2 regions of the Corynebacterium mayonis genome follow, and region 1 is predicted to be linked to the other one. Evidence: predicted binding sites of a transcription regulator. Region 1 holds the regulator's gene; the other holds the start of a gene.

The links. Region 1 encodes LexA, which represses DNA repair genes until DNA is damaged. Its sites were predicted from a motif close to CGAACANNTGTTCG; they were not measured.
Region 2: VLL26_RS10890 (error-prone DNA polymerase) is a predicted target of LexA. The motif match lies at 2,515-2,528, and genes of this name have one in related genera.

Annotation. Positions count from the first base shown of each region.
Region 1 covers NZ_CP141643.1:915,914-925,816, forward strand. The annotation lists gene VLL26_RS04350 (LysR substrate-binding domain-containing protein) at 1-829, shown strand, start outside; gene hrpA (ATP-dependent RNA helicase HrpA) at 873-4,775, shown strand; gene nrdR (transcriptional regulator NrdR) at 4,791-5,249, opposite strand; gene VLL26_RS04365 (hypothetical protein) at 5,345-5,713, opposite strand; gene lexA (transcriptional repressor LexA) at 5,964-6,647, shown strand; gene VLL26_RS04375 (DeoR/GlpR family DNA-binding transcription regulator) at 6,802-7,587, shown strand; gene VLL26_RS04380 (uracil-xanthine permease family protein) at 7,592-8,902, opposite strand; gene nagB (glucosamine-6-phosphate deaminase) at 8,995-9,729, shown strand; gene hflX (GTPase HflX) at 9,785-9,903, opposite strand, start outside.
Region 2 covers NZ_CP141643.1:2,296,963-2,306,865, reverse strand. The annotation lists gene VLL26_RS10890 (error-prone DNA polymerase) at 1-2,494, opposite strand, end outside; gene VLL26_RS10885 (MetQ/NlpA family ABC transporter substrate-binding protein) at 2,987-3,865, shown strand; gene VLL26_RS10880 (MetQ/NlpA family ABC transporter substrate-binding protein) at 3,915-4,796, shown strand; gene VLL26_RS10875 (methionine ABC transporter ATP-binding protein) at 4,796-5,824, shown strand; gene VLL26_RS10870 (methionine ABC transporter permease) at 5,821-6,501, shown strand; gene VLL26_RS10865 (sucrase ferredoxin) at 6,488-7,390, opposite strand; gene VLL26_RS10860 (AMIN-like domain-containing (lipo)protein) at 7,486-8,091, shown strand; gene VLL26_RS10855 (DNA polymerase Y family protein) at 8,088-9,638, opposite strand; gene VLL26_RS10850 (hypothetical protein) at 9,640-9,903, opposite strand, start outside.

The sequences.
Region 1 (9,903 bases):
GTTGGTCGCGTTGGAGTCGGGGCTGGGCATCCAGCTCATTGAGCGCTCGACGCGCAAAGTCATAGTCACCCCGGCGGGCGCTGAGCTGCTTCCCTACGCCAAAGCCACTTTGGAGGCAGCGGATGCTTTCGTCGCTCAGTCGCGCGGGGCGGTTGGGGTTCTGGCGGGTCCGCTCAGCATCGGTATCATTCCTACGCTCGCGCCTTATCTCCTGCCGGACTTTTTGCGCTTGTGCCGACAGGAGTTTCCTGATCTGAAGCCGCGTATCGTCGAGGAGCAAACGCCTCGGCTTGTGCAGCAACTGCGCGACGGCCAAATAGACGTTGCGGTTTTGGCTCTTTCATCGCAGACTTTAGGTCTGATGGAGATGCCGCTTTTCGACGAGCCCTTCATCATCGTCACCGACGAAAACAATTCGCTGGCTGGCCGCCGCGACCTCAACCTTAAGGTTCTCGATGAGCTCGATTTGCTTTTGCTTGACGACGGCCACTGCCTCCGCGACCAAATCGTCGATTTGTGCCGCCTTGTCCACACTGCTCCGGAAACTGCTGTGGATTCGGCGACTCGTGCGTCCTCTTTAACCACGATCATGCAGTTGGTGGTGGCGGGTTTCGGCTCCACCCTCGTGCCTATTTCCGCGGTGGCCACCGAGTGTGTGCGCCCCGGCTTGGGCCTTGCCTCGTTCGATTCTTCGGTTGTCGCGCAGCGCACTGTGGGTGTAGTGTCACGCTCTAGTTCTTCGCGGGTTGAGGAATACAACGACCTGGGCGCCCTTGTCACCCGCGCTTATGAATTGGCGGCGGCGAAGGGCCGCGAGATGCTTTCTTGAAGGTTTGCCTGTGCGGGCGAGAAGCTAAGATGGTCGCTCAGTTATGAACGAACATGCTGATTTCCCTTCGTCCTCTGAGCTCTACGGCCGCTTAGACTTGGTTCCGTTATCGGAGGTGCGCCGTTTCCGCCGCCGTTTGAAAAAAGCGCGGGCTGGTGAGGCTTTGCGTGCAATAGCCCGCGATATTGATGAGGCCTGTGCCGCAGTGCAGGCCCGAGCCGCGGCGATTCCGGAGATCACCTACCCGGAGCAGTTGCCGGTTTCTTCGCGCCGTGAGGACATTATGGAGCTTCTGCGCGACAACCAAGTGGTCATCATCGCCGGCGAGACTGGATCGGGCAAAACCACCCAGATCCCGAAAATGCTGCTGGAGATGGGCCGTGGGCGTCGCGGTCTAATTGGACATACTCAACCGCGCCGCTTGGCGGCGCGCACCGTCGCAGAGCGTATCGCTGAGGAGCTTGGACAAGACATCGGAGAGTCCGTAGGCTACGCCATTCGTTTCGATGATCAAGTATCTGCGACTAGCGCGGTCAAGCTCATGACGGACGGTATTTTGCTTGCCGAGATGCAGCGCGACAGGTTCCTTAACGCCTACGACACCATCATTATCGACGAAGCTCACGAGCGCAGCCTCAACATTGATTTTTTGTTGGGCTACCTCAAACGGATCCTGCCTCATCGGCCTGATTTGCAGGTGGTGATCACCTCCGCGACCATCGACCCGGAACGCTTCGCTTTGCACTTTGCCGATTCTGCGGGTACACCAGCGCCGATCATTGAAGTCTCGGGGCGCACCTACCCGGTGGAGATCCGCTACCGCCCCCTGGTGGAAACGGTCGGGGGAAAAGAGGTCGACGTCGACATGATCGACGGTGTGGTTGCCGCGCTGGAGGAGTTGATGCGCGAAGGCTCGGGCGACATTTTGTGCTTCTTCGCCTCGGAGCGCGATATCCGCGACACGATGGAGGCTGTGGAGAAAAAACGGTGGCGCGGCGTCGAGGTCACTCCTTTGTTTGGGCGGTTGTCCAACGCGGAGCAGCACCGCGTTTTCTCGCCGCACTCTGGTCGGCGCATTGTTTTGTCGACCAACATCGCCGAAACTTCGCTGACGGTACCGGGCATTCACTACGTGGTGGATACCGGTTTGGCGCGCATTTCTCGCTACTCCACACGCACGAAGGTTCAACGCCTGCCCATTGAGGAGATCTCCCAGGCGAGCGCGAACCAGCGTTCCGGGCGCTCCGGCCGAGTCGCTGACGGCATAGCCATCCGTTTGTATTCGGAGGAGAACTTTAAGGCCCGGCCGGAGTTCACGGACCCGGAAATTTTGCGCACAAATCTGGCGAGTGTGATTTTGCAAATGATCTCGCTGCGACTTGGCGACATCAACGAGTTTCCTTTTATCCAGCCACCTGAGAATAAGGCGATCCGTGACGGGCTTTTGCTTCTGCATGAGCTCGGCGCGATCACCGACAAGGAACGCGGCGGCGCCCCTGTGCTCACCAGTATCGGGCGCGACCTCGCCCGTATTCCCGTCGACCCGAAGATGGCCCGCATGCTCGTTGAGGCAAACAGATTGGGTGTTCTTGACGACGTCACGGCCATCGTGGCCTTTATGACCATCCAAGATGTCCGTGAGCGCCCCCTTGAGTTTCAGGCCCAAGCAGACCAGGCCCATGCCCGCTTTCGGGACAACACCTCCGATTTCCTTTCCGCTTTAAAGCTGTGGGACTACATTCGTCTCTCCCGCGATGAATTGTCGGGCAACCGCTTCCGCAAGCGTATGAAATCCGAGTTTTTGCATTACATGCGGATCAGGCAGTGGTACGACTTAGTGCGCCAGCTTGGGGACGTCGAAAAGCAACTTGGCTGGTCGCGCGCGGAAAACCTCGCGGGCGAGCGCGATGTCGATGCGATCCACAAGTCCTTATTGACCGGGCTTTTGTCCAACATCGGCGTGCGCGACGGCGAATCCCGCGAATTCCACGGTGCGCGTGGCACACGTTTTCTTGTCTTTCCCGGCTCCTCTCTGGCCAAACGCCCGCCGGCCTTCCTTATGGCGGCCGAACTCGTCGAAACTTCTCGTCTGTGGGCGCGCGATGTCGCCAAAGTCGAGCCGGAATGGGTCGAGCGAGCCGCGAAAGACCTGCTCAAGCACAGCTACTCAGATCCGATCTGGTCGCGCAAACGCTCCGCGGCGATGGTGCACCAGAAGTCTTTGCTCTACGGCGTGCCGATCGTGCGCGACAGGCTCGTTGCCTACCACCGCGTCGATGCGGAAGCCGCCCGCAGCATGTTTATCCGCCACGCGCTGATCGAGGGGGATTGGAACCGTCACCACACCTTCATCGATCACAACGACAACCTCCTCAAAGAGGCCGCGGAAATCGAGGAGAAGCTGCGGCGGCGCGGCCTTGTCGTGGACAAGGACACCCTCTATCAGTTCTACGACTCGAAGCTGCCGGCCACCGTCACTACAGCGAGGCACTTCGATTCCTGGTGGAAAAACAAACGCCAAGAAGATGCAGACTTCCTCAACTTCAATCCCGATTTGCTGGTAGACGATGCCGCGGACGCTTCCGCCGAAGCATTTCCTGCGACGTGGCGCCAGGGCAGCATAGACTACGAGCTGCGCTACAAGTTTGAGCCCGGCGATGCCTTCGACGGTCTGACAGTCGAGGTGCCGGTTCCACTGCTTGCGGGTTTCTCTGACGAAGGCTTTGATTGGCTGGTGCTAGGTCTGCGCGAGGAGTTGGTGACCGAACTGATCCGCACACTGCCGAAAGCTTTAAGACGCTCAGTGGTCCCCGCCCCGGACTTCGCCCAACGCGCGATGCCGAAATTGCTGCCCCGTGAATCTCCCATCGTTAAGCAACTAGCGGAGGTCCTGCGTTTGTTCGGGGCAAGCGGCATCAACGCAAGCGATTTTCGCCCCGAGGCCTTGCCCGCACACCTGCGGGTTACGTATGCGGCGATTGACAAACGGGGCGAAATCGTCGACCACGACAAAAATCTTGCGGAGCTGCGGAAGCGCCAGGCTGGGCAGATTCGTTCCTCAGTGTCGAAGGCATCTCGACGCTCGGAAAAGAAGGCGGCCGCGAAATGGACTGCCGAGACTCTTGGCCCGGTCGCCGAAACCGTCGAGACAACCATCGACGGAAACGTTGTCGACGCCTTCCCGGCGTTGGAGGCAACCGCAGACGGTGTGCGCGTGACGGTCCACCCGACAAAGGCCGCCGCCGAAGCATCCATGGTCACCGCCACGCTAACTCTCCTTCTGCGTGAAATCTCAGTGTCGGCTGCCCACATGACCAAAGGGCTTCCACTGCGGCACAAGGTGGCGGTGGACCATTACCCGCACGGCGGGGCGGAGGGGTTGGTCAACGACGCTCGCGTCGCGGCGGTGCGAGACGCCATGTTCGCCCACGGGGGGCCAGTGCGCGACCCCGAGGAGTTTGCCGCTTTGGTCAAGGCGATTAAGCCGGAGATACCAGGTGCTGTGCGACGCATTGTCGTCGGCATCGCCCCTGGATTAGTTGAGTACGCCAACATTGCCGCGGAACTAAAGAAGTGGGAAGGCCCGGCAATCGAGGACATGCGAACCCAGTTGGCGTTTTTCCTTCCACAGCACGCCATTACGGTTCACGGGCTGGAGCGTTTGCAGCACCTGCCGCGATATGTTGCGGCTATGAAGCAAAGGCTTGAGGATATGAACCGCGACCCGGAAAAAGACGCCGAGCGCCAAGGCGTCATTGATTCAGTCAGAGCGCAACTGGCTGCGAAGCTGAAGCGCTTACCCAAGGGCCGGGAGAAAACATTCGCTTACAAAGATATTGTGTGGCGAATTGAAGAATTGCGAGTGAGCCTTTTCGCGCAACGGCTCGGAACCGCGAAGCCGGTGAGTCAACGGCGCATTGAGAAGATGATTGACAAGCTTTCCTGATTCTTCGGCTGCCATCTAGAAATCTTCGCGGTCGCGCCGACGCATCAGGCGGATCTCGGATTCGAAATCATCGGCAGATTCAAAGGACTTATAGACGGAAGCGAAGCGTAAATAAGCCACCTCGTCTAAGGCGCGCAAAGGCTCCAAGACCGCAAGACCAACATCGTTAGCGTTGACTTGGGAGCTGCCGTGACTGCGAACCGTCTCCTCCACTTGTTGAGCCAAGCGTTTGAGCGCGTCATCGGATACATCGCGGCCTTGGCAGGCGCGGCGTACACCGACGATGAGTTTGTCGCGGTCGAAGGGCTCGCTCACACCATTTCGCTTAACCACGGTCAAAATCGCCTTTTCCACCGTGGTGAACCGTCCGCCACATTCTGTGCATTCACGGCGGCGACGGATGGCGGACCCTGCATCAATGACACGGGAGTCCATCACCCGCGATTGTTGGTGTTGGCAAAACGGGCAGTACATTGTGGCTCCCTCTCCGATACTTCGTGGGTTGTCTCCCCTTGTGCCTGAACAGCGGAAAGTTTACCTGTATTCCACTGCCTCGCCCCCTGTCAGCATCACAGGTGCGCCGACTGGACTTCGCGTGTGGTGTCGACGGAAGGCGTGGAACCGGCGTCTGCGGAAAAGGCTCCGCCGATGGTGGAGCCGACGATAAGTGCGGCTCCGAGTAGCGCCCCCAGGACAACGGAACCTCGAATATTGTCCTGTGCGTCTGCCCGTTCGATGGTCTTGTTAGGTATGGTCCTCGGGACTGCTACCGTACGATTGGTTGTTCGAGGCGGCGAGACGAGAGTTCGCACACTAGCCCGTTGCCGATCTGCCATAATCCGCGTAGATACGTCCCAAACCTGTACGTGGGCCGGTGTCGCAGTTGTCGGGCTGTTAATCATACTGGCTGGTCGAGGCTGACGAATGACTGTAGACATGGTTCCTCCTTCATCTTCTACGGCGAGTGTAGAACGCCGACCCGACAACATCGCCACTTCTTCGCGCGAATGTTCGAGTCTCGCTGCTATGTTCGAGTTATACCAGCCCCCACACAAGTTGTCTAGCTTTCGCACAATTGCCTCGAACATGTTTGCCAGATCTGCTATTTTTGTACTACGCGTTGTGCGGCTGATGAACTTGGCTGCACCAGGCAGGCCCCGAAGATTCAGCAAAAGAGGACTTAGAACCATGGCTCGTAAAAAAATTGACGCCGCAGCGCTCGATATGAGCGTTTTATCCGACCGCCAGCGCCGCATCCTGGAGGTAATCAGGGACGCAGTTGTTCTCCGCGGGTACCCGCCCAGCATCCGCGAAATTGGCGACGCAGCCGGTTTACAATCCACCTCCTCGGTTGCCTACCAACTCAAAGAGTTGGAGAAGAAGGGCTTTTTGCGGCGCGACCCGAACAAGCCCCGTGCCGTGGATTTGCGCCACCTCCCCGGTTCGCCGAAAACCGTCAAGGACACTGCAACCGACGACGCTTTCGAGGGGGCTTCGCCGACACGCTTTATCCCCGTAGTTGGGCAGATCGCCGCGGGCTCACCAATTCTGGCCGAGGAAAACGTCGAAAACTACCTGCCCCTACCGGGCGACTTGCTCGGCGATGGAGAACTGTTCATTCTTCAGGTCGTGGGCGAATCGATGCGAGATGCTGGGATCCTCGACGGAGACTGGGTCGTCGTTCGTTCCCAGCCCGTCGCCGAAGAAGGCGAGTTTGTCGCCGCACTTTTAGATGGAGAGGCAACCGTCAAGGAGTTCCACCGCGATTCCTCCGGCGTGTGGCTTCTGCCGCACAATGAAGCGTTCTCCCCCATTAAAGGCGACAATGCGACGATCATGGGGCGCATCATTTCCGTTTTCCGCACACTTTGACACCTCCTGGTCGAAGCTGCCCGCTTCGTCCCCCGCGCGGGGGTGAATCGAGGCCCGCAGTGGCGCAAAATGGTCACGTTTGCCCCGGCTTTGGAACAATATCTGCAGGTGTGAAATGGCCGCACAAGGTCGGCCGTGGCGGGTGGAGGTAGGAATGTACGCCGACGAACGACGACGACAAATCGCGTCACTGACCGCAGTGGAGGGTCGGGTCAACGTAACTGACCTTGCCGAACGCTTCAGTGTCACCGCCGAAACCATCCGCCGGGACCTTGCCACCCTCAGCGAGGCTGGCGTCATCCACCGCGTCCACGGCGGAGCCGTTGCCAGCCAGGCTTTTCTCACCACTGAAGTGCCGCTCGACGCCCGCTACCGCTCAGCCTCCGGCGCGAAATCCGCCATCGCCAAAGCCGCCTTAGACTTTCTGCCGCGAACTCCCGGCGCACGGATCTTTCTCGACTCAGGCACCACCTTGAGCACCCTCGCCTCTTTGATCGTCGACCACCCGGGCATTGACGCGCACCCAATCGTGACCAATTCCCTGCCGGTGGCACTTGAGCTTGCCGCTGAGGGATTGTCAAACGTCCAACTCCTCGGTGGCAACGTCCGGGCGCTGTCCCAGGCCGTCGTCGGCGACACGGCGTTGCGCAGCCTCGCCCTGATGTCAGCCGAAGTCGCCTTCATCGGCACAAATGCCTTAACCATCGACCACGGTTTGTCCACGGCTCACGCGCAGGAAGCTGCGGTTAAAGCAGCGATGGTAACTAACGCCGAACGGATTGTGGTTTTGTGCGATTCCTCAAAGCTGGGCAACGATTACCTAGTCAGCTTTGGCACCCTTGACGACATCGACGTCCTTATCACCGACACGGACGCGCCTGCCTCCATCGTGGAACAATTCGAAAGCCACGGCATTCGCGTCGTGCTCGCCGCCGAGTAGCCAATCATTGCGAGCCCGCGCGGGCGAATCCGTCGTAGCCGCCCTCACCCATCGATGAGTAAGCAAAGCGCATCAAGGGGTAGAGCACAATGATGCCGACAGAACCTAAAGCGATGCCTTGCAACTCGATAGCACCGAAGGTCAAGGTCAAATTGCCAACTCCCGCGATCATTGCCACGGCCGCAGCAGTGAGGTTGACGGGGTTGGTGAAATCGACCCGGTTATCTTGCCAAATCCGCACCCCCAGCATCCCGATAAGGCCGTAGAGCACCAAACATGCCCCTCCCAACACACCCGCCGGGATGGTGAAGATAATCGCGCCGAACTTGGGGATGAACGCCAAAGCGATCGCGAAGATCGAAGCGACCCAGTAGGCGGCAGTGGAGTAGACCTTTGTCGCCGCCATCACACCAATGTTTTCGGCATAGGTGGTGGTGCCGGAGCCGCCGAAAGACCCAGCCAGCGTCGTCGCGATTCCATCGCCAATCAGTGCTCGGCCCTGGTAATCGTCCAAGTCAGTAGCGGTCATCTCTCCGACTGCTTTGACGTGCCCGACATTTTCCGCGATCAAGACAACCAACACCGGCAGCGTGACCAACACCGCAGAGAGGTGAAATTCAGGGGTGTGGAACTGCGGCAGACCGAGCCACGGGGTCTGGGAAATCGTTTCGAAGGCGTCGTCTGTAAGTCCGCCGCCGAGCGCGGCCGCTACCCATCCGACGATGACTCCGATGAGGATGCTCAGGCGAGAAGCCATCCCGCGGGTGATCACGGTGACGGTGAGGATCGACGCCAAGGTGATGGTGGCGATCCATGGTTGGGCCTGGAAGTTGTCTACCGCAGTAGGCGCCAGGTTAAAGCCGATCAGGGCGACGATCGCGCCCGTGACCGCTGGCGGCATCACCGCATCAATGATTTTTCTTCCCGCCGCCTGGACGATGAAACCGACTGCGATGAGCACCAGGCCAGTGACCACTACGCCGGCGAGTTGAGCACCAACACCGTAGGCTTGCGAGGCCGTCAACGGGGCGATGAAGGCGAAGGAGGAGCCAAGGTAGGACGGCACCTTGTTGCGCGTGAGCACGAGGAAGATGATCGTTCCCAGGCCGGAAAAGAGCAACGTGGTGTTGACGGGAAAACCAGTCAAAGTTGGAACGAGCAAGGTAGCCCCGAACATGGCCACAACATGCTGCATGCCAATGCCTATCGTGCGGGGCCAGTTAAGTCTTTCATGCGCAGCGACGACCTCGCCTGGGCTGACTCGTCTACCGTCGCCGTGAATGGTCCATGTGCTGCGCGTTTTCGAAGTTCTCACAGAAATTCATTATGGCCTCTAGACGTGCCTTAAAGTAAATGGGACCGGACCACCAGCGAAACTGCTGACTCACCAGGAGCGAGGAATCACCCGTGGACATACGCATCTACTCGTCGAAAGACGAAATTGCCGTGGCAGCCGCCGACCTCATCGCGCCTCACGCACGCCCTGGAGCTGTTCTTGGCTTGGCCACGGGTTCTACCCCCAACCCGACCTACACCGAACTAACCAACCGCTACCGCCGCGCAGAGTTAAGTTTCCGTGGTTGCTCCGCCTTTCTTCTCGACGAATACCTGGGCCTGGCACCCACCCACGAGCAGTCCTACTATCAGACGATTCGCCGGGAGTTCACCTCACACATCGACATTGATGACCACTTGGTTTACTCCCTGCCAGGCGACGCTAGCGACCCACAACACGCCGCTGCGCAGTATGAAGCGGCGATCCGTGAGGCGGGTGGGATCGACATCCAAATTTTGGGCATCGGTAGCAATGGCCACATCGCCTTTAATGAACCGACGGGTTCTTTGACATCACGCACGCGTGTCGTTCAGCTTACGGCGCAAACCATCCGGGATAACGCCCGCTTTTTCGACGATCCCGCCGACGTTCCCCGCTTCGCTTTGACGCAGGGCCTGGGCACCATCATGGAGGCGCGTCGCATCTTGCTCATCGCCACCGGCACAGCAAAAGCCGAGGCCGTGCGCGATCTTATCGAAGGTCCGGTACGTGCCATGGTTCCCGCCTCTGTGCTGCAGATGCACAACGAGGTCACGGTGCTTGTCGACGAGCCCGCCGCCTCCCTGCTCCAGTCGTCGCATCTGTAGCTCGATCGTAGCTACTTCGCAGCGAGACGGGGCTCTCACCCCCAACGCATTGTCTCTAGGCCCTGCCCACCACGAACTCGCGGTACTGCTCGGCCAGGACTTTAGGCAGGCGAACGTCGATAAGCGTGCCCTTTTCTTCGTAAGATTCGGAACGCACCGTGCCCTCCTCGTGCA
Region 2 (9,903 bases), 970 kb from region 1:
GCTCGGCCGCCTTGGTGCCGAGGCCTTTGACCAGGTTCAACCCGAGGCGGATCGTGGTGTTGTCGACGCACAGCGCCTCTCCCCCGGACGTGTTGACGTTGATGGGTTCGACGACCACCCCGTGGCGGCGTGCGTCCTGGATCAAAGACTGCGGGGAGTAAAACCCCATCGGTTGGGCACGCAGAAGTCCAACGCAGAACTGGGCTGGGTAGTAGCGCTTAAACCAGGCAGAGAAGTACACCAGGGAAGCGAAGGACTGTGAGTGCGATTCGGGGAAACCGTAGGCGGCAAACGCCACGATCTTGCTCCACAGCTTCTCCGCGGTGGCCTTATCGATCTGATTGTTTAGCCAACAGCCGGCAAAGAAGCGGGCTTTGAGCGCCGCCATCTTCTCCGGGGAGCGCTTCGCGCCCATCGCACGGCGCAGCGCGTCGGCTTCCCGGCCGGAAAAACCTGCCGCGTCGATGGCGATCTGCATCAATTGCTCCTGGAACAGGGGGATGCCAAGCGTTTTGCCTAGCGCTTTTTCCAACACCGGGTGGTCGTAGACCACGGCTTCCGTGCCGTCGCGGCGGCGCAGGTAGGGGTGGACGGAGCCGCCCTGGATGGGTCCGGGTCGGATCAGGGCTACCTCCACGACCAGGTCGAAAAAGCAGCGTGGTTTCAACCTGGGCAAGGTGGAGAGCTGAGCGCGCGATTCGACCTGGAACACGCCCACCGCGTCGGCACGGCAGAGCATGTCGTAGACCTCGCTGTCGGCGAGGTCTAACTCCCACAGGTTGACGGTGCGCCCGGTGGTGTCGCGCACGAGGTCGATCATGTGGTGCAAGGCTTCCAGCATGCCCAGGCCCAGCAGGTCGAACTTGACTAGGCCCGCTGAGGCGCAGTCGTCTTTGTCCCACTGCACCACCGAGCGGTTTTCCATGCGCGCCCATTCCACGGGCACGACGTCGGCGATCGGCCGGTCGCAGATCACCATGCCGCCGGAATGGATGCCTAAGTGGCGCGGCTGGCCTTTGAATTGTGCGGCGAGCTTTTCGACGACCTCCGGTGGGTTTTCGATCCCCTTCGACCACGCATCGGCGGCGCCTAGGGCGTAGCCGAGCGCGCGGGCAGCGTCGCGGATCGCGCCTTTGGTGCGGTATGTGATCACGTTGGCCACCTGAGCGGCGTTGTCGCGCCCATAGGTGGAATAGACGTACTGGATGACTTCCTCGCGCCGGCCAGACTCGATGTCTAAGTCGATGTCGGGTGGGCCATCGCGATCAGGTGATAAGAAACGCTCGAACAGCAGGCCCGCGGAGATCGGTTCGGCGTTGGTGATGCCGATGGAAAAGCACACCGCCGAGTTTGCTGCTGAGCCGCGCCCTTGGCACAGGATGTTTTCGCGGCGGCAGAAGTCCACTAGGTCGTGGACGATAAGGAAGTAGCCGGGAAACCCCAACCGCTCGATTACTCCTAGTTCATGCTCGATCTGTGCGAGCGCTCGTTGCCGGATTTGCTCCGGGCGGGTGGCGTAGCGCACGGCAGCCGCAGAGCGGGCCATCTCACGTAGCCAGCTCATCTCGTCGTGGCCCTCGGGGGTGGGAAAGCGCGGCAGTTCGGGCGCGACCAGGTTCAGGGTAAAGGCGCATTGGCGGGCCAATTCGACCGCTGCCTCGATTTTGTCTTCACTTCCCGGACACAACTGTAGGATTTGCTCGCCGGAGCGCAGCCAGTTCGCCCCCATCGGGTGCAGCTCGCCGTGGGCTGTGCCCAACGCTTCACGACGCCCCAGGGACCGCTTCGCTGCCGCTAGTCGTGCTTCGTGGCGGGTTGCTGCTGCGGGCACCGCGGAGATGATCGCGGGTAGATGCGGATACTCGTCCAGGAGGACATGGTGGTCGGCGTCTGCTGGGGTCATGGAAACCTCGTATTTTCTGACCACCCGGTCCGCCCCGAAAAGATCGACCAGGTGAGCGATTTCACCTGCCCACTCCCAGCCGGCCAGGACGGTGCAGGTGCCGCCGAGTTCCTTGGCGACAAGCGCAAGCGGGGGGTAGGACACCTGCCCTTTTTCCCGCGTGGCCATGTGTGCACGGGCCATGAGCCGCGACAGGCGCCGGTAGCCCTCCGGGCCACGCGCCAGCAACGCTAGGGTGCGTTGCTCCAGGCTTAGCTCGGCGCCGAAGACTGTGTCGATGCCTGCTTCCGCAGCAGCCTCGGCGAACTTGACTGCGCCGTAGAAACCGTCTTTATCCAGCAGTGCAAGTGCACCGATGCCGAGTTGTGCGGCGCGGGCCACGAGGTCTTGTGGGTCGCTGGCACCGTCGAGGAAACTGTAGGAGGACACCGCGTGCAGTTCGGCGAAAGGCGTGCTGGGCGCCGGCGGGGTATCGGGGATGTCGCCGGGCGGGCGTGTGTGGTTCACAGGGATGGGCTCGGGTCCTGGTCGGCCGGAAAGGATCCGCTCCAACCGGGACCAGCTCAACGCCTCCCCGCCGTGAAATCTCATGGGGCAAGGATAGCGTATTTCGAACATATATTCCACTATCTTTTGGGCACCTGACTTGCGCGAGGAATCCACCGCCCTAACCCACTGCCTTTGCCTAAATCGCGCTTATCTTCGACCGTCTTGGGAAGTTGACCGCCTACCGCACACGCAGAGCCCACTTAAAGGCCAAGGGCGCCACCGGGCGGGCACCCTTGGTCTTTGTTCCGTTCTTTTCGCGGTACCTGCAGCGCTCATCTCCTCCTTGGGGTGCGTCTGAGCCTGTTTGCCACCTCAGCGGTTGCGGTGTGCAGTTTCCCTGCGGGCGTGGAGCTTGGTTGGCCTTCTCTCGCGCTGGACAGAAAAGGCCGGGCGGAAAGTAACTGGTAGGCGGCATCTGCAAAGACCAGAACAGACCGTGCGGTAACTTCCACCAGCGGAAAATAGACTAAGCGGTACATAGGGTGATAGATTCATCCCCATCATCCTTTCGACGACATATCTGAGGAGAACTCAATGTCCATCAACCGCACCCTCGCTACCGCAGCAGTAGCCGTTTTCGCCGCCGGCGCACTAGCCGCCTGCTCCAGTTCTGACACCGCCGCCGAAGACGGCCAGGACAACGTGATCAAGATTGGCACCACCGACGCCGACCAGCAGGCCTGGTCCGTTTTTTCTGACTTGGCCGAGGAACAGGGAATTGAGCTCGACATCGTTTCCTTCTCCGACTACAACCCGGTCAACGAGGCGCTTGCCCAGGGTGAGCTGGACGTGAACAAGTTCCAGCACATCAAGTACCTGTCCGCGTACAACAAAGCCTCCGGCAAGGACCTGAAGATCGTCGGCTCCACCGAAATCGTGCCCTTGGCCCTGTTCTGGAAGGACCACTCCTCCCTTGACGGTATTGAGGGCGAAAAGGTCGCCATCCCGAACGACCCGTCCAACCAGGGCCGTGCCATCAACGTGCTGGTTCAGGCCGGCTTGCTCAGCCTCAAAGACGGCGTCGCCGATCCGTTGACCCCGACTCCGGCTGACATCGACCAGGCTGCCTCTCAGGTTGAGGTCACGCCTGTCGACGCCTCCCAGACCCCCTCCGCTTATAACGAGGGCCGCCCGGCGATTATCAACAACACCTGGCTGGACCGCTCCGGCATCGAGCCCTCGCTGGCCGTGTTCAAAGACGACCCGAACTCCCCGGAGGCCGAGCCTTACATCAACGTCTTCGCCGCCAAGTCTGACCGTGTCGACGATGAAACGCTCAACAAGCTCGTCGAGATCTGGCACGACCCGAAGGTCACCGAGGCCGTCGCCCAGGATTCCAAAGGTACCTCCGTGCCGGTCAAGCGAGACAAAGCTGAGCTCAACGAGATCTTAAACAAGCTGCAGAGCAACTAACCTTCTACCGTCCCGTCAATCCCTTCCACTTTCCCAAGGACTTCACATCATGCGCACCATCCGCCTCGCCGCTGCCGTCGGCGCCCTCACCATTGCCGCAACTAGCCTGGTTGCCTGCTCCAACGACTCCTCCTCTGCCGCCAACGGCGACACCGTGACGGTGCACATTGGCACCACCGACGCCGATCAGGAGGCGTGGGTTGCTTTCGCGGAGCAAGCCAAGGAACGTGGCATCACGCTCGACATTGAGAATTTCTCCGAGTACCCGCCGGTTAATCCGGCGCTGGCGGAGAACCAGATTGAGATTTCCAAGTTCCAGACCATCAACTACCAGGCGCAGTACAACGCCAGCTCCGGCAACGACCTGCGCATCATCGGCTCCGGCGAGATCAACATCCTCGGCCTGTACTGGAAGGATCACACCTCCCTCGACGGTATCGAGGGCGAGGAAGTCGCCATTCCGAACGATCCGTCGAACCAGGGCCGCGCTATCAACGTGTTGGTTCAGGCCGACCTCGTCACTTTGCGCGAGGGTGCGCCGAAGCTCACCCCCACCCCGAACGACATCGACCAGGCCGCTTCGAAGGTTAAGGTCGTCGCTGTGGATGCCTCCCAGACGCCCTCGGCTTACAACGAGGGCCGCCCGGCGGTGATCAATAACAACTGGCTCGGCCGCGCAGGCATCGATCCGGCTTCCTCTGTTGCCGCCGACGATCCGAGCTCCGAGCTCGCTGAGCCCTACATCAATGTGTTTTCGGTACGCGCTGAGGATGTCGACAACGACACCTACGCCAAGCTTGTCGACGCCTGGCAGTCCGATGCCGTCACCGAAGCTTTAAACAGGGACTCCGGCGGCACCGCCGTCCAGGTCAAGCGTTCCAAGGAGGAACTCAACGACATTCTGGATAAGCTCGTGGAGGAATACAAGTAGTGGTTCGTGCAGGCACCCGGGTTGAATTCCGGGACGTTTCCAAGGTCTTTTCCACCGGCGGCCGTGAAGTTGCGGCAGTCGACGGAGTTACTCTCACCGTCGAGCCAGGAGAAATCCTCGGCGTCATCGGATACTCGGGCGCCGGCAAATCGACGCTCGTTAGGCTCATCAACGGCCTCGACATGCCCACCGGCGGCCAGTTGCTTCTCGACGGCACCGATATCGTCGGCATGAGCGAGAAGAAGCTGCGCTCCATCCGCCGCAACGTCGGCATGATTTTCCAGCAGTTCAACCTTTTGTCGTCGCGCACCGCAGCCGGCAACATCGCCTACCCGCTGGAATTGGCGGGCATGAGCAAAGCGCAGCGCCACACCCGCGTCGCGGAGCTGCTCGACTTCGTGGGCTTAAGCGAGCGCGGCAAAAGCTATCCGGAGCAGCTCTCCGGCGGGCAGAAGCAGCGCGTGGGCATCGCTCGCGCGCTGGCCACCAACCCTTCGCTGTTGCTTGCCGACGAAGCCACCTCCGCCCTCGACCCGGAAACCACCCAGGAAGTTCTGGAGGTTTTGCGGCGGGCAAACCAGGAACTTGGCGTAACCATCGTGGTCATCACCCATGAAATGGAAGTGATTCGCTCGATTGCCGATAAGGTCGCCGTGATGGAGGCAGGAAAGGTCGTCGAGTACGGCTCCACCTACGAGGTGTTTTCCAACCCACGCCAGCACGTGACGCAGCGATTTGTGGCCACCAGCTTGCGCAACACTCCGGACGCGGTGGAAATTGCGGAGCTACGTGTCCACCCGGGCCGCCTGTTTACCGTCGATTTAACTGAGGACTCCGGCTTTTTCGGCGCAACTTCCCGGCTGCGTGAAAAGGGCGTGAGCGTCCACCCAGTGCACGCAGGCATCACCACGCTGCAGGACCGCTCCTTCGGCAAAATGACCGTGCGTCTCAACGGCGACGACGACGCCATCAATGAGTTCCTCCGCGACTTGCAAAAGACCACCGAGATTGAGGAGATCACGCGATGAACGAAACAATCCTCACTCAAGCAAACTGGGAGCGTCTGGGGCCGACCTTCCTGGAAGCCATCGGCGATACCTTGATGATGGTGGGCATCACCATGATTGTGGGTGGCTTCTTCGGGTTGGTGTTGGGCGTGCTGCTCTACACCACCCGCCCGAGCGGCATTTTGAAAAGCGCGCCGTTGTACTGGACCATCAATGTTTTGGTGAACTTCTTTCGGCCAATCCCGTTCATCATCATGATTGCGATGCTCTACCCCGTCACCCTGCAAGTGGTGGGCACCACCATTGGCCGAGAGGCCGCCACCTTCGTCATGTGTGTAGCCGCAACTTTCACGGTTGCCCGCATCGTCGAACAAAACCTGGTCGCCATTGACCCAGGTGTCATTGAGGCGGCCCGCTCCATGGGTGCAGGACCGTGGCGCATCATCCGCACGGTGATCCTGCCAGAGGCACTTGGTCCTTTGATTTTGGGCTACACTTTCATCTTCATCGCTGTGATCGACATGTCGGCGATGGCTGGCTACATCGGCGGCGGCGGTATCGGTGACTTCGCCATCGTCTACGGCTACCGGCAATTCCAACCGTCGGTGACCTTCGCCGCAGTGATCGTCATTGTGGTAATCGTCCAGCTCGCCCAGTTTCTGGGCAACTGGCTGTCGAAGAAGGTCATGCGCCGCTAATCACACAGTCAGCCACCCAATACTGCCCAGCCTTCGGTTCTGCTCCACACGAGGACATGATGCCGAAGGCCTTCTGCTTGCTTAGCTCCACCCGGTAGAGCTCATCCGTGTGAGAATCTTTCACCATGACGCGGCCCGTGGCGTCTTCCTCAACCACCCGGAGCTGACCGTACTCCACCCGCACGCCCTTTTCGGCCAAGTGGGTGGCGACCGCAATCTCGGCGGTTTGACCGAGCGGGCCGTAGATACCTCGGCCGCGGTTGCCGGGCACGAAGAAGGTGCCCCTCATCGCGTCTCCAAGCATCGCCTCCGTGGCCTCCAGATTCATCCGGCCGAAGCTATAACCCCACGGCATGAGCATAAGGGTGGCGGCGAAGCGATGGCCTTTAATGTGGGAAGTCTCCCATACAACGTCACCGCCAGCACGAAACGGGTAGCGGCTTTCAAGCTCGGTCACCAGCGGGCGCCCCTTGACCGCGCAGCAGCGGTCCCGCTTAGCGTGAGTACACACCAGAAGCAGCGGGGCCATCCGCGCCATCGCGTTGTTTCTGCCCGGCCCACCCAAGTCAAGGTCGAGCAGCTCCTCAGGGGCGTCGACGTGTTTGACCTCGGTAAGCCCGATGTCGGTGAAAACAATGTAGAGGTGGTGGTCGCTGATAGAGCGGCCCTCACGGGTGGGATGGCGGATCAATAGCAACGAGGCATCCCATTTAGCCATGTGGGCCTTAAGTTTCTTACTGAGTTCCGGGCCAAAAGTGCCACCGTCTAACACGTCGCGGCTCCATGCGCCTGGCCACTCAAAGAGGACGTAGACATTGCCTCGCTTCGCTGTTCCCGGCAAAGGTTCAACTTCGACGTCCGAGCAAAAAGGGTCAGGCTTGACGTTCATACCCCTCACTCTAGTGAAATTAGGTTCTCCTAATCAGGCGGGGGCAACTGATCCCAATTTTCCCGCTCCCCGGGTTTTTGAGTACCGTGGGCTCCATGAGGTGGAAGGCAGACATACGGTCGCTCATCGCGTGCGCGACGACCGCAACTCTCCTGCTCGGCGGCTGCGCCCACCTCACCGAAACTGCGCACGACCCCAAGACCTCCCATCAGATGGCGTTTTTGCCGGATCCCTCCGACACACCACCAGGTCAGCTCGAAGACCCCCTGGGCACCCCCGACTCCTCCCCGAAAACCCAGCGCCCCGAAGAACCCGCCGAACTGGTGGCCACCGGGGTGCGCGTGGGAAGCCACAAACGCTTCGACCGTGTCGTCGTCGACCTCGAAGGTGAAGGAAGCCCCGGTTGGTACATCACCTACGTCTCCGTCCCGAAGCAGGAAACGTCGGGCACACCCCTGAAGGTCAACGGCTCGGCCTACCTAAACATCAACGTCGACGGCACAGTGCCTTTCTTCGAAGCCGGCCGTGAGGCTGCGACGGTGAACCTGGCAGATAGCTCCGCCAACATCCTCGACGTGGTCAACGCCGGAACCTTCGGCGGCCGCACCCAGGTGGTCGTGGGTCTGCGCGCCGCAAAACCTTACTCCGTGCAGGTGCTGGAAAACCCGAAGCGACTCGTCGTCGACATTCTGAAGTCCTAGCTGTAGACCGCCTCAACACGCCACCTTCCCTGTGTCCAGGCAAGCAACCACGCGTAGAGGCGGTCATCTTTCTCTCGCGTTCCCACGACCTGCAGGCGTGCCACCCGGTTCGGCTGCGCCCCCCACCATCCCTCGTCGACCGGCCACGGGCCCGCCCAGGCCGAAACCAGGTAACGGTTTTTGCCCCAGGCCATGGCGAAAGGCGCGGATGTCAGCAGTGCCTCGGCGGTCACGCAAACGCGGGCGGCGTTTGCGTCGATGAGTGTGACCGCAGACGCCGGATGCCCAATACCTCCCCCGAGCCGCGCCGGCAACGGCGCGGGAATGGCGCCAGGCCAGCGTGCGCCGGCAGTGTCCACCGGTGCGGGCCGCTCCCCAAAAGGCAGCATCTGAACGCGCTCGGCAACACCTCGGCCCCCGATGTTGCGGGGTTGAAGCACCGCGTCGATGCCGAGCTGCGACTGCACACGCTGTACCACCCGGCGCGCCTCATCGGTGCTGGAGCCGTCCGTCCACAGCTCGCCGACCTCCTGCGGGGTGGCCAGCTCGAGAGGCTCAAGGAAAAGCGAAGTGATCGCTCCTGCGCCGCCGTTAGTGAGCCAACCGTCGAGCTGCCAGCGCACACGGTCCGCGGTGGCGGCCTCGGTCAAGGCTTCGCGGGTGCGCCAAATACGTTCGACTCGGGTGGTGTCGGCAAGCTCGGCGATGATTTTCAGGCGCAGGCAGTTCTGGCCTGCCTCCTTGAGCTGCTCATGCAGGGCTGCAGCGAGCGTGCGGGCAGCAAAGGCGGCGGCGTCGACCCGCTCGATGGGATCTTCCGGGGTCACGGACACCGCCAGGTCACGCACCGGCAGCTCAGGGGCGACGCGGCGATCGGGTGCAGCGCGGGCGATGCGGTGCAGGTGCATCCCGGCGGTGCCGAAGCGGGTGGACATAGCATTCGAAGGCACCGCAGCCATATCCCCCAGGGTGGCGATGCCGAGCTGGCCAAGTTCCGTGACCGTGCGTGGGTCCGCGCCCAAGGCGATTTCCGCAAGCAAGGTGCGAAGCGGGAGGTCGGTGAGGAACTTAGCGGAGCCGCCGGGGGCCACCACGGCGGAAAAGCGAGTGGCGATGATCGCGGTGGCCATCTCATCGGCCACACCGGCGACAGCGTCGATGCCGCGGCGCGAGGCGGCGTCAATAAGCATCTCCGTCGCCGTGTCCTCCCCGCCGTGGAAGGCACCGGCGGCAGCCACATCCACCACGACAAGCCCGGGGCGCAGCACCTCTACGGAAGCGGCGACCTCGTCGAAGCTAGCGGCGAGGGCGGCGAACATTCTGCCGTCACGGTCCGGGTTGTCCTCCACCACGGTCAGTGTGGGCACGAGCGCCTGGGCGTGTCGCAGTTGCATCCCGCGGCGCACACCGTGCGTGCGCGCCACGTGCGAGCACGCTTTGATGCGGCGCTGGGAGGCGACGGCGATGGGCTCAATAAGTTCGTCGTCCGCATCTAGGCGCGCCGCCTGCACAGGCCAGTCCGGAAACCAGATCGCGGCGACGCGCACACTAACCCACCACCCGCAACGCCGGGCGCGGTGTGTCCGGGCCTGCGCCCAACGTGATCACCCGCGAGGCCGGTCGCGCACCTTTCGCCGCCACGCGCACCTTCAAGTCGATGCCGCGGATGCGGCCCGTGCCCCTGCCGATTCCGTGGATGCCCGTGACCTCTGCGGTGATCTCGAGTGCGGCCGAGGGCACACGCGTGCCGACGCTGAGCAGCGCCGCATTGCCCTTGCGCAACTTCGCCAGCACCGGCCGTGCCCGCACCGG